4 regions of the Pantoea alfalfae genome follow, and region 2 is predicted to be linked to each of the others. Evidence: predicted binding sites of a transcription regulator. Region 2 holds the regulator's gene; each other region holds the start of a gene.
The links. The regulator PurR, encoded in region 2, represses purine synthesis genes. The targets are predictions, from matches to a motif close to CANGCAAACGTTTGCNTG.

Region 1: purH (bifunctional phosphoribosylaminoimidazolecarboxamide formyltransferase/IMP cyclohydrolase) is a predicted target of PurR. The motif match lies at 1,774-1,791, and genes of this name have one in related genera.
Region 3: cvpA (colicin V production protein) is a predicted target of PurR. The motif match lies at 1,914-1,931, and genes of this name have one in related genera.
Region 4: purM (phosphoribosylformylglycinamidine cyclo-ligase) is a predicted target of PurR. The motif match lies at 1,993-2,010, and genes of this name have one in related genera.

Annotation. Positions count from the first base shown of each region.
Region 1 is NZ_CP082292.1:3,756,161-3,759,268, forward strand. Features, by position in the region: rRNA gene K6R05_RS17535 (16S ribosomal RNA) at 1-1,306, opposite strand, end outside; gene purH (bifunctional phosphoribosylaminoimidazolecarboxamide formyltransferase/IMP cyclohydrolase) at 1,938-3,108, shown strand, end outside.
Region 2 is NZ_CP082292.1:2,239,179-2,242,286, forward strand. Features, by position in the region: gene K6R05_RS10435 (C40 family peptidase) at 1-657, shown strand, start outside; gene cydH (cytochrome bd-I oxidase subunit CydH) at 705-794, opposite strand; gene purR (HTH-type transcriptional repressor PurR) at 1,076-2,101, shown strand; gene punR (DNA-binding transcriptional activator PunR) at 2,098-3,003, opposite strand.
Region 3 is NZ_CP082292.1:1,236,798-1,239,905, forward strand. Features, by position in the region: gene folC (bifunctional tetrahydrofolate synthase/dihydrofolate synthase) at 1-958, shown strand, start outside; gene dedD (cell division protein DedD) at 948-1,730, shown strand; gene cvpA (colicin V production protein) at 1,995-2,480, shown strand; gene purF (amidophosphoribosyltransferase) at 2,518-3,108, shown strand, end outside.
Region 4 is NZ_CP082292.1:1,100,516-1,103,623, forward strand. Features, by position in the region: gene purN (phosphoribosylglycinamide formyltransferase) at 254-892, opposite strand; gene purM (phosphoribosylformylglycinamidine cyclo-ligase) at 889-1,929, opposite strand; gene upp (uracil phosphoribosyltransferase) at 2,160-2,786, shown strand; gene uraA (uracil permease) at 2,931-3,108, shown strand, end outside.

The DNA.
Region 1 (3,108 bases), 1.5 Mb from region 2:
TCCGGACTACGACGCACTTTGTGAGGTCCGCTTGCTCTCGCGAGGTCGCTTCTCTTTGTATGCGCCATTGTAGCACGTGTGTAGCCCTACTCGTAAGGGCCATGATGACTTGACGTCATCCCCACCTTCCTCCGGTTTATCACCGGCAGTCTCCTTTGAGTTCCCGACCGAATCGCTGGCAACAAAGGATAAGGGTTGCGCTCGTTGCGGGACTTAACCCAACATTTCACAACACGAGCTGACGACAGCCATGCAGCACCTGTCTCACGGTTCCCGAAGGCACTGAGGCATCTCTGCCAGATTCCGTGGATGTCAAGAGTAGGTAAGGTTCTTCGCGTTGCATCGAATTAAACCACATGCTCCACCGCTTGTGCGGGCCCCCGTCAATTCATTTGAGTTTTAACCTTGCGGCCGTACTCCCCAGGCGGTCGACTTAACGCGTTAGCTCCGGAAGCCACTCCTCAAGGGAACAACCTCCAAGTCGACATCGTTTACGGCGTGGACTACCAGGGTATCTAATCCTGTTTGCTCCCCACGCTTTCGCACCTGAGCGTCAGTCTTTGTCCAGGGGGCCGCCTTCGCCACCGGTATTCCTCCAGATCTCTACGCATTTCACCGCTACACCTGGAATTCTACCCCCCTCTACAAGACTCAAGCCTGCCAGTTTCAAATGCAGTTCCCAGGTTAAGCCCGGGGATTTCACATCTGACTTAACAGACCGCCTGCGTGCGCTTTACGCCCAGTAATTCCGATTAACGCTTGCACCCTCCGTATTACCGCGGCTGCTGGCACGGAGTTAGCCGGTGCTTCTTCTGCGGGTAACGTCAATCGGCGCGGTTATTAACCGCACCGCCTTCCTCCCCGCTGAAAGTACTTTACAACCCGAAGGCCTTCTTCATACACGCGGCATGGCTGCATCAGGCTTGCGCCCATTGTGCAATATTCCCCACTGCTGCCTCCCGTAGGAGTCTGGACCGTGTCTCAGTTCCAGTGTGGCTGGTCATCCTCTCAGACCAGCTAGGGATCGTCGCCTAGGTGGGCCATTACCCCGCCTACTAGCTAATCCCATCTGGGTTCATCCGATAGTGAGAGGCCCGAAGGTCCCCCTCTTTGGTCTTGCGACGTTATGCGGTATTAGCCACCGTTTCCAGTGGTTATCCCCCTCTATCGGGCAGATCCCCAGACATTACTCACCCGTCCGCCACTCGTCACCCAAGGAGCAAGCTCCTCTGTGCTACCGTCCGACTTGCATGTGTTAGGCCTGCCGCCAGCGTTCAATCTGAGCCATGATCAAACTCTTCAATTTAAGTTTGATTTGCTGCAACAAGTGCAGCGATGCTCATCTGTAAAACGTCATAATGAATTTCATTATGTGTTCACTCGTGAGGCTTTGATATTTTTGTGCGTCCAAAGACGCTGATATCAATCCTGCGAGTGCCCACACAGATTGTCTGATAAATTGTTAAAGAGCAGTGCGAACAGTGCGTTAGCGTCCTGTCGCGAGGTGGCGTATATTACGCTTTCCTCCTGCAGAGTCAACCTCTTTCTCAGAAGTTTTTCTCCGGCGGCGCAGTCTCCTGTGCCTTCAACCCGTTTCCCGTTTCCGGTGTGCCGTGTTGATGGATGCGCATTATAGGGAGTTGCCGGAGAGTCGCAACCCATAAATTGCATAAAAAAGAGCGTTCGCTGCATTCCACAGCAAAAGCCGCTGTTATACGCAGTTACGCACAATGTTATCCACACAGAGCAGGCTGAATGAATTTAGGCGAGCATCACGCAAACGTTTTCGCTACAATGCCGGGCAATATTCCGGACACCCCTTTTCGGGGCGTTACCTGAGGTTTTTGATTTTTTCTTCTTATATAGAAGAGAAAACCGCTGTAAAGCCTGACGTAACGCTCTTATATACGCGAAACAAAGCCAAGGGATAAACCACCATGCAACAACCTCGTCCTGTACGCCGCGCATTGCTCAGTGTCTCTGACAAAGCCGGTATCCTCGAATTTGCTCAGTCGCTCTCAAGTCGCGGTGTCGAACTGCTCTCCACAGGTGGAACCGCTCGCCTTCTGGCGGATGCGGGTCTGGCTGTTACTGAAGTCTCTGACTACACCGGTTTCCCGGAAATGATGGATGGACGCGTCAAAACCCTGCATCCGAAAGTGCATGGCGGCATTCTGGGTCGTCGCGGCCAGGATGATGCCATCATGGCGCAGCACGACATCAGCCCAATCGACATGGTGGTCGTTAACCTCTATCCCTTTGCACAGACGGTCGCCCGTGAAGGATGTTCACTGGAAGAGGCGGTGGAAAACATCGACATCGGTGGCCCGACCATGGTGCGCTCTGCTGCCAAGAACCATAAAGATGTCGCCATTGTGGTCAGCAGCGGTGACTACGACGCCATCATTGCTGAAATGGATGCGCATGAGAACGCGCTGACGCTTGAGACCCGTTTCGATCTGGCCATCAAAGCCTTCGAACATACCGCCGCCTATGACAGCATGATCGCTAACTACTTCGGTACCCTGGTGCCGGCCTATCACGGTGAACGCAATCAGCCCGCTGGCCGTTTCCCGCGTACCCTGAATCTGAACTTCATTAAGAAGCAGGATATGCGTTACGGCGAGAACAGCCATCAGGATGCTGCCTTCTATATAGAAGAGAACATTACTGAAGCGTCAGTAGCGACCGCGCAGCAGGTTCAGGGCAAAGCGCTCTCCTATAACAATATTGCTGACACGGATGCGGCACTGGAATGCGTTAAAGAGTTCAGTGAACCCGCCTGCGTCATTGTTAAGCATGCTAACCCCTGTGGTGTCGCGACCGGTGACAATCTGCTGGCAGCCTATGAGCGTGCTTACCAGACCGACCCGACCTCCGCGTTCGGCGGCATCATTGCCTTTAACCGCGAGCTGGATGAAGCGACGGCACAGGCGATTATCAGCCGCCAGTTTGTTGAGGTGATCATCGCGCCTGCCGTTTCCGAAGCCGCGCTAAAAATTACCGCTGCGAAACAGAATGTTCGTGTCCTGATCTGCGGCCAGTGGCAAAACCGCACTGCCGCGCTGGATTTTAAACGCGTCAATGGCGGCCTGCTGGTCCAGGATC
Region 2 (3,108 bases):
AAAACGGTGACCAAAAAAACTCGCCTCAGCCCTGTTCAAAAACTCAAAACGAAAAAACAGAAAAAAGTCGAACTCACTGCTAAACAGACGCCTGCTAAGAAGACCTCGCTTAAAACCGCCCGTATCAGCAAAAGCAAAGAAAAAAATAAAGAAAAAAAACGCTATGGTCATCAGCGCCTGCTGAAAACCGCTGAGGTCACCACCAGCGAACCTGGCACGATTAAAATGAGCAAATCACACCGTCAGCGCTACCAGAAAGCGCGAGAAACCGCGATGACGAAGCTGATGGGACAGCTGGGTAAACCGTATCAGTGGGGCGGCACCTCACCACATACTGGTTTCGATTGCAGCGGTCTGGTCTGGTATGCCTATAAAGATCTGGTGAAGTTTAAGATCCCGCGTACCGCTAACGAGATGTATCACCTGCGTGACGCAGCACCGATTAAGCGTGAATCGCTTGAGAAAGGCGATCTGGTCTTCTTCCGCATTAACGGTCGCGGTACGGCGGACCACGTCGGCGTTTACCTGGGCGATGGCAAGTTTATTCAGTCGCCACGTACCGGCAAAGATATTCAGATCAGTGCATTAGGCGAAGATTACTGGCAGCGCCACTATATTGGTGCCCGTCGGGTGATGACGCCGAAAACCATTCGCTGAGCAGCACTACAGTCCGAAAAAAGCCGGGATAATCCCGGCTTTTTTTATTAGTGCAGAATGGCGGTAAAACTGAAAGCCACAATCATCAGCAGACAGCCGACAGTGGTCATTAACGCCAGTTTAAGATCGGTACTCATTGTTTGCTCCTTAGTCACACACTTTGTAGGGATATGGCATTTTCCCACAGGGTCCGGTAAAAATCTCGTTTTATCCGTTCAGCCTTGTTAGAATCTCGCCTTTGTTGCGCAACGCGTGCAACCCTGATTCCGTTTGCGCATCTTTTGAGGCGTTTTTTCTCCGCCAGAAGCCTGTTTACCGGCCAGAAAAGCCGCATTTTTGCGGAAAAAACCCTGAGCAGACGCAAACGTTTAACATTACGCTTATCATAGAGTTAGGTAAGGACTGGAGTCCGATTTTCATGGCAACAATTAAAGATGTGGCGAAACGCGCTGGCGTCTCAACGACCACCGTTTCGCACGTCATCAATAAAACCCGCTTTGTCGCTGAAGAGACGCGCGAGGCGGTCTGGCAGGCAATTAAAGAATTGCACTACTCGCCGAGCGCTGTAGCACGCAGTCTGAAAGTAAACCACACCAAGACGCTGGGTCTGCTTGCCACCTCCAGCGAAGCGCCCTATTTCGCTGAAATTATTGAGGCGGTTGAAAATCACTGTTTTGATAAAGGCTATACGCTGATTCTGGGTAATGCGCATAACGACCTGCAAAAACAGCGCGCCTACCTCAGCATGATGGCGCAGAAGCGTGTCGATGGCCTGCTGGTGATGTGCTCTGAGTATCCGGACGATCTGCTGCAGATGCTGGAAGAGAACCGCAATATCCCGATGGTGGTGATGGACTGGGGCGAATCGCGCGCCGACTTTACCGATACGGTTCTCGATAATGCCTTCCAGGGCGGCTATCTGGCGGGACGCTATCTGATTGAACGCGGACACCGCGATATCGGTGCCATTCCGGGTCAGATGGAGCGCAATACCGGCGGCGGACGCCATGCCGGTTTCCTGAAGGCACTGGAAGAAGCGGGAATTCAGCCGCGCGCGGAGTGGATTGTGCAGGGTGACTTTGAGCCAGAGTCGGGTTATCAGGCGATGCAGCAGATCCTGTCGCAAAAGCAGCGCCCGACCGCCGTCTTCTGCGGCGGCGACATCATGGCGATGGGGGCCATTTGCGCCGCCGACGAGATGGGTCTGCGCGTGCCGCAGGATATTTCGGTAATCGGTTATGACAATGTGCGCAACGCACGCTATTTCGCCCCTGCCCTGACCACGGTGCATCAGCCTAAAGCCCAGTTGGGTGAGAAGGCGCTGGATATGCTGCTCGACCGCATCACCAGTAAGCGCGAAGTGTCACAAACGATTGAAGTCCATCCGACGCTGATTGAGCGCCGTTCAGTGGCCGATGGTCCGTTCCGCGACTATCGCCGCTAATCCTCGCTTAACCACTCCTGATTAAGCGTTTGCGTATCACCCAGATAGCTGAGCAACCAGCCTGTCGCCGGTGATGCGCGATCCTCGGCCCAGCTAACGCAGCAGGGGCTGTCCGGAAATGCTACCGGAAGCGTTAGCTCCACCAGCTCGCCACTGTCGAGCAGTGGCCTGGCCAGATGCCCCGGCACCATCGCCACGCACAAGCCCGCCTGCACGCATTCCAGTCCGGTTTGCCACTCCGGCACCACCAGCCTGCGCTGGTTATCCAGCGTCCATGTCATACGACGCGGCAGTGCGCGTGATGTATCTTCCAGCACCAGGGACGGCCAGCTACGCAGCGTGTCGTCATCTATCTGGCTCGCCTGCGTCAGCGGATGATCGGGCGCGACCACGCAGCGCCAGTTGAGCGTACCCATATCGCGAAACGCAAACCGTCCGCCCACCGGAATTGCCTGTGTGGCCCCAATCGCAACTTCTACCCGGCCATCGGCCAGCGCATCCCAGACACCATTAAAAACTTCATAGCTGATGATCAGCTCCATATCGGGGAAGTGGCGATAGAAATCTTTGACCAGCTGCCGGGTGCGCTGAGGTTTGGCGATACGGTCAACGGCAATGCTGAGCTGCCCGCGCCAGCCATTGGCCAGCTGCTGACACTGCCGCCGTGTAGCAAGCATTTTTTTGATGACGCTGCGCCCTTCCCGGACAAAATGTTCGCCTGCTGGCGTCAGCACCACTTCACGATGCTGGCGTTCGAACAGCGGCACCGCCAGCCAGTTTTCCAGCTGACGCACTGTATAGCTGATGGCAGAAGGTACCCGATGCAGCTCCTGCGCGGCTGCGCTGAAGCTGCCCCCTCGGGCAACCGCGTCAACGACCTCTAATGCATATTCTGACCACATAATCTGCCTTCAAAAATTTTAACAGCAACCGGCAAATATTACCGTTTCACAGCGGCAAACGCACCTTTTACACTCTGCCGCGTTTATCCTGCAAAAATGAGAATG
Region 3 (3,108 bases), 1.0 Mb from region 2:
GCACTGCGCCAGCTTTGCGGAGATTGAAGCCGGACGAGCTGATATTTCGCTGACCTACTTTGAATTCGGTACGCTCTCTGCGCTGAATCTGTTTCGCCAGGCGCAGCTGGATGTCGTGATCCTCGAGGTCGGCCTCGGCGGACGACTGGATGCCACCAACATCGTGGATGCCGATGTCGCCGTAGTCACCAGCATTGCACTGGATCACACCGACTGGCTGGGACCGGATCGCGAAAGCATCGGACGTGAGAAAGCGGGCGTCTTCCGCGCGGGGAAACCGGCGATAGTCGGTGAACCCGATATGCCACACAGCATCGCTGTGGTCGCGCAGGAAAAAGGCGCTCAGTTGTTACAGCGCAACCGCGACTGGTCCTGGCATGCGCAGGCCGAAAGCTGGTCGCTGCGTGATGTGCAGGGCGAGCTGAACGATCTGCCGCTGCCTCAGGTGCCGCTGCCTAACGCGGCGACCGCGCTGGTGGCGCTGCGTGTTTCAGGGCTTGAGGTCAGTGAAGCGCAGATTCGCGCCAGCCTGCCGCTGGCGATGCTGCCAGGGCGGTTTCAGACTATCAGTGAATCACCGCGCGTGATTCTGGATGTCGCCCATAATCCGCACGCGGCAGGCTATCTGGCGTCGCGGCTGGCGGCCCTGCCGAAACGTGGCAAGGTGCATGCCGTCGTGGGCATGCTGCACGATAAAGATATCGCCGGAACGCTCGCCGCATTGGCTCCAATAGTTGATGCCTGGTACTGTGCACCGCTTGACGGTCCGCGCGGTGCCAGTGCAGAGCAACTGCTGGACGCGCTGCCGCAGGGCGAGACCTTTGGTTCGGTTGAACTCGCCTGGCAGCAGGCACACCAGCGGGCTGCGCCGCAGGACACTGTGCTGGTGTGTGGTTCATTCCACACTGTGGCACAGGTCATGGAATCGATTGAAACGGAGAAAGGACGTGGCAAGTAAGTTTCAGAACCGTTTAGTCGGCACCGTTATTCTGGTTGCCGTTGGCGTGATTGTGTTGCCAGGGCTGCTGGATGGTCAGAAAAAGCATTACAAAGAGGAGTTCGCCGCCATCCCGCTGGTGCCGAAACCTGACGATCAGCAGGATAGCGAAATGGTGCCGCCGGTAACCCAGTCGCTGCCCGCTCAGCCGCCGGAAGGCGCAGGCAGTGCCGTCAATAGCAGCAATGGCAATGGTAAAACCAACGCCACGGCGGAGCAGGGACGGACGCAGCCGTATGAAGAGAGCGATCCTGTCGTCGTCTCGCCGCCGCCGGTCCATCAGTCTGTGCCTGCACAGACGGTGACGAAGCCGAAAGCGGCAGAGCAGCAGAAACCTAAAGTCACCGAGCAGCCTAAGCAGAAGCCGGTTGAACAGCAGAAGCCAAAAGTCGTGGAGCAGCCTAAACCGAAGCCGGTTGAGCAATCCAAAGCGGTTGAGCAGCCAAAGCAGGAAGAGGCGCCAAAAGTGGCAGAGACCACGGCTCCGGCGGGGCAGGCTTATGTGGTGCAGTTAGGTGCGCTGAAGAACGCCAGTAAAGTAAATGAGATTGTCGCGCAGTTGCGGCTGTCGGGCTATCGCGCCTTTACCGTGCCGTCAACGCCGGTTCAGGGTCAGATTACCCGTATCTACGTTGGCCCTGATGCCTCGAAAGCTAAAATGCAAGGCGCGGTGGGTGAACTGAAAAGCATCTCAGGACTGGGCGGTGTTGTAAAACCGTATAGCGCCCGTTAAACCGGCGATTGGCGCTGCCGATAGCAGTAACAGGCAGCGTCTTTTACCGGGCAGACAGCGCGCTTAACGCGCGCTGTCACGAAAAAGAGTGAAGATTTTCAACGGGCTGTCTGGTTGAGAATCACCCGGGCGATTGCAGTTTTTTTCATCGCCGCTTTTATGGATGCAGAAAAAGAAAACCGCTACGCAAACGTTTTCTTTTTCTGTTAGAATGCGCCCCGAACTGGATGCAGGGGTGCAATTGCACTGGCGCTGGAAGAGTTCATGATCTGGATTGATTACGTCATTATTGCGGTAGTTGGTTTTTCGGCTCTGGTCAGCCTGGTTCGTGGGTTTGTCCGGGAAGCCTTATCTCTTGTTACCTGGGGATGCGCGTTTTTTGTCGCCAGTCATTACTACGCCTACCTTGCAGTCTGGTTTACAGGTTTTGACGACGAACTGGTTCGTAACGGTATTGCCATCGGTGTGCTGTTTGTGGCGACGCTGATTGTGGGTGCCATTGTGAACTACGTTATCGGCACGCTGGTAGAAAAAACCGGCCTGTCGGGAACCGACCGGGTGTTGGGCGTCTGTTTCGGGGCGTTGCGTGGTGTGCTGATCGTAGCCGCTTTGCTGTTCTTCCTTGATACATTCACTGGCTTTTCCAAAAGTCCGGACTGGCAACAGTCTCAACTCATTCCCGAGTTCAGTTATATCATCAGGTGGTTCTTTGATTACCTGAAAAGCACGTCGAGTTTTTTACCCCGGTGATGTGACCGGGTGTGCGGCTAAATGAGGAAATGACAACATGTGCGGTATTGTCGGTATCACCGGTTTCATGCCGGTCAACCAGTCGATCTATGACGCGTTAACGGTGCTCCAGCACCGCGGGCAGGATGCCGCAGGCATTTGTACTATCGATGCGCTGAAATGTTTTCGCCTGCGAAAGGCAAACGGCCTGGTCAGCGACGTTTTCGAAGCACGCCACATGCAGCGACTGCAGGGCAATATGGGGATCGGTCACGCGCGTTATCCCACCGCAGGCAGCTCAAGTGCCTCTGAAGCGCAGCCATTTTATGTAAACTCCCCGTATGGCATCACCCTGGCGCACAACGGTAATCTGACCAACGCACATGTGCTGCGTAAGCACCTGTTTGAAAAGGGTCGCCGCCACGTTAACACCACTTCAGATTCTGAAATCCTGCTGAATATTTTTGCGCAGGAGTTAGATCGTTTCCAGAACGATCCGCTGGAAGCTGACAACATTTTTGCTGCGGTGGCTGCCGTACATCAGCAGGTGCGCGGTGCCTACGCCGTCGTAGCGATGATTATCGGCCACGGTATGGTGGCCTTCCGCGACCCTAACGGCATCCGTCCGCTGGTGCTGGGCAAGCGCGTT
Region 4 (3,108 bases), 1.1 Mb from region 2:
GACGGCTCATAGGCTTAAAGCGATGGGAGCCTATGCCCGTAGTAAAGCATCGCGGGCCATGGACAAAAACGCCGGGTGCGTTTTTGAACAACGCAAAACGTTGGGCCGGCTTCGGGCGCACCTCAGGGATGAGGTGCGTAATCGCCCGTGCTGAGCTGCCATGGATGGCATTTTTTGCGTCTTTACGGAGGGCATAGGCTTCCTGAGCCTTTACTCTGCCAGTACTTCATAAGAAGCCCTGGCTTCCAGTGCATCAATCGTTAGCATAACCCTGCGGCGGCAGCGGTTCGCCATCCAGCCAGGCCTTGCCGTCACGCATCGCCAGACGACCCTCAACAAACCAGCCGATTACCATCGGATAGATGGCATGCTCCTGATGCTGCACCCGCTCCGTAATCTCCGCTTCGCTGTCGCCGGGAAAAACCGGGACTTTTGCCTGCAGGATCACCGGACCGCCATCCAGCTCGTCAGTGACGAAATGCACGGAGGTGCCATGTTCGCTGTCGCCGTTTTCCAGTGCCTGACGGTGCGTATGCAGACCCGGATATTTCGGCAGCAGGGAAGGGTGGATATTCAGCAGTCGATCGTGAAAATGCGCCACAAATGCGCTGCTGAGAATGCGCATATAACCCGCCAGCACAATCAGATCCGGACGGTAGGCTTCGATTTCAGCGATGAGCTGACGATCAAAAGCTTCGCGGTCAGCGAAGTCGCTGGCGGCAAGCGCGTGGGCGGGGATCCCCGCCTCCTGCGCCCGCGTCAGGCCATAAGCGGCGGCACGGTTGCTGAACACGGCAGCGACACTGCCGTGAATCCGCCCGCTCTCACAGGCGTCAAGGATGGACTGAAGGTTACTTCCGTTACCGGAAATCAGTACAACCAGCTTCTTCATCCGTTGATGACCACACGCTCTTCTGCATCAGACGCTTTAATCACGCCGAGCTTCCAGGCTTTCTCGCCCGCGGCCTGCATTAGCGCAATCGCGTTGTCCGCGTCTGTCGGGCTCAGTGCGATGATCATGCCGACGCCGCAGTTAAAGGTGCGGTACATCTCGAAGCGGCTGACGTTGCCCGCCTGCTGTAACCAGCTGAAGACCGCCGGCCACTGCCAGCTCTTCTCGTCGATCACGGCCTGGGTGTTGTCGGGCAGCACGCGCGGAATATTCTCCCAGAAGCCACCGCCGGTCAGGTGCGCGATAGCGTGCACATCGACCTGCTCAATCAGGCTCAGGATATTTTTCACGTAGATGCGGGTCGGTTCCAGCAGATGATCGGCCAGCGGTTTACCTTCCAGCTGTTCAGCCAGCGGATCGGTATTGCTGACTTCCAGAATCTTACGCACCAGCGAATAGCCGTTAGAGTGCGGGCCGCTGGAGCCGAGGGCGATCAGCACGTCGCCATCCTGCACCTTACTGCCATCGATAATTTCTGACTTTTCCACCACGCCGACACAGAAACCGGCCACGTCGTAATCTTCGCCGTGATACATGCCTGGCATCTCAGCGGTTTCACCGCCTACCAGCGCACAACCCGACTGCAGACACCCTTCGGCGATGCCGGTGATCACCGCAGAGGCGGTATCCACATCCAGTTTGCCAGTGGCGTAGTAGTCGAGAAAGAAGAGCGGCTCGGCGCCCTGAACCACCAGGTCGTTGACGCACATCGCGACCAGGTCAACGCCAATGGCATCGTGACGTTTAAGATCCATCGCCAGACGCAGCTTGGTGCCAACGCCATCGGTGCCGGAGACCAGCACGGGTTCACGGTATTTTTGCGGCAGCGCGCAAAGCGCACCAAAACCGCCCAGTCCACCCATCACTTCCGGGCGACGCGTCTTTTTCACTACGCCTTTAATACGGTCAACCAGAGCGTTACCAGCATCAATATCAACACCGGCGTCTTTGTAACTGAGAGAGGTTTTGTCGGTCACTGCGAGGTCCCCACGCGAGTTGCGGTTGGTGGTTTAAAATAAAGCGCGGCAATTCTATCAGTGCAGGCAAACGTTTGCGAGTCCGGCATTGCGCATCAGGCGATTTTCATTAATCCTCTATTTGTCCCGGTAAAACCCGCGGCTTTGCGCAAGAGCAGGTGGCGCAGCGCGCAAAAGGCGGTATAATCCCGCGATTTTTTTTTAGCTCAACTCATTCCGGGAGAACACCAATGAAGATCGTGGAAGTCAGACACCCGCTGGTCAAACATAAACTGGGCCTGATGCGTGAGCATGATATCAGTACAAAGCGTTTTCGCGAGCTGGCCTCTGAAGTGGGCAGCCTGCTGACCTACGAAGCGACCGCCGATCTGGAAACAGAGCGCGTCACCATTGAGGGCTGGAACGGCCCGGTAGAGATCGATCAGATTAAAGGCAAAAAAATCACGGTGGTTCCGATCCTGCGTGCCGGCCTGGGCATGATGGAAGGGGTGCTTGAACACGTTCCCAGCGCCCGTATCAGCGTGGTGGGTGTTTACCGTGATGAAGAGACGCTGGAGCCGGTTCCTTATTTCCAGAAGCTGGTCTCTAACATTGAAGAGCGCCTGGCGCTGGTGGTCGACCCGATGCTGGCGACCGGTGGCTCTATGATCGCCACCATCGACCTGCTGAAGAAAGCGGGCTGCACCAGCATCAAAGTGCTGGTTCTGGTTGCCGCACCAGAGGGGATTGCCGCCCTGGAGAAAGCGCATCCTGACGTCGAGCTTTACACCGCGTCAGTGGATCAGGGACTGAACGAAAAGGGTTACATCATTCCCGGGCTCGGCGATGCCGGGGACAAGATTTTCGGAACCAAATAAATCGCACAGCCGACCAGAGAGTCGGCTTTTTTTTGGCAAAAAAACTCCCCGAATGAATTCGGTCTGCCGCAAGGCGCATCGGCATCACTGCTGCTGTGCCAGAGGCGCGAAACCCCGGGGATAAAAAACATAAGGGGATAAATGATGACTCGTCGCGCCATTGGCGTCAGTGAACGGCCGCCGTTACTGCAAACCATTCCACTCAGCCTGCAACACCTGTTTGCCATGTTTGGTGCCACGGTACTGGTGCCGATTCTGTTCCACATTAACCCGGCGACGGTGCTGTTGTTTAACGGCGTCGGCACACTGATTTATCTCTTTA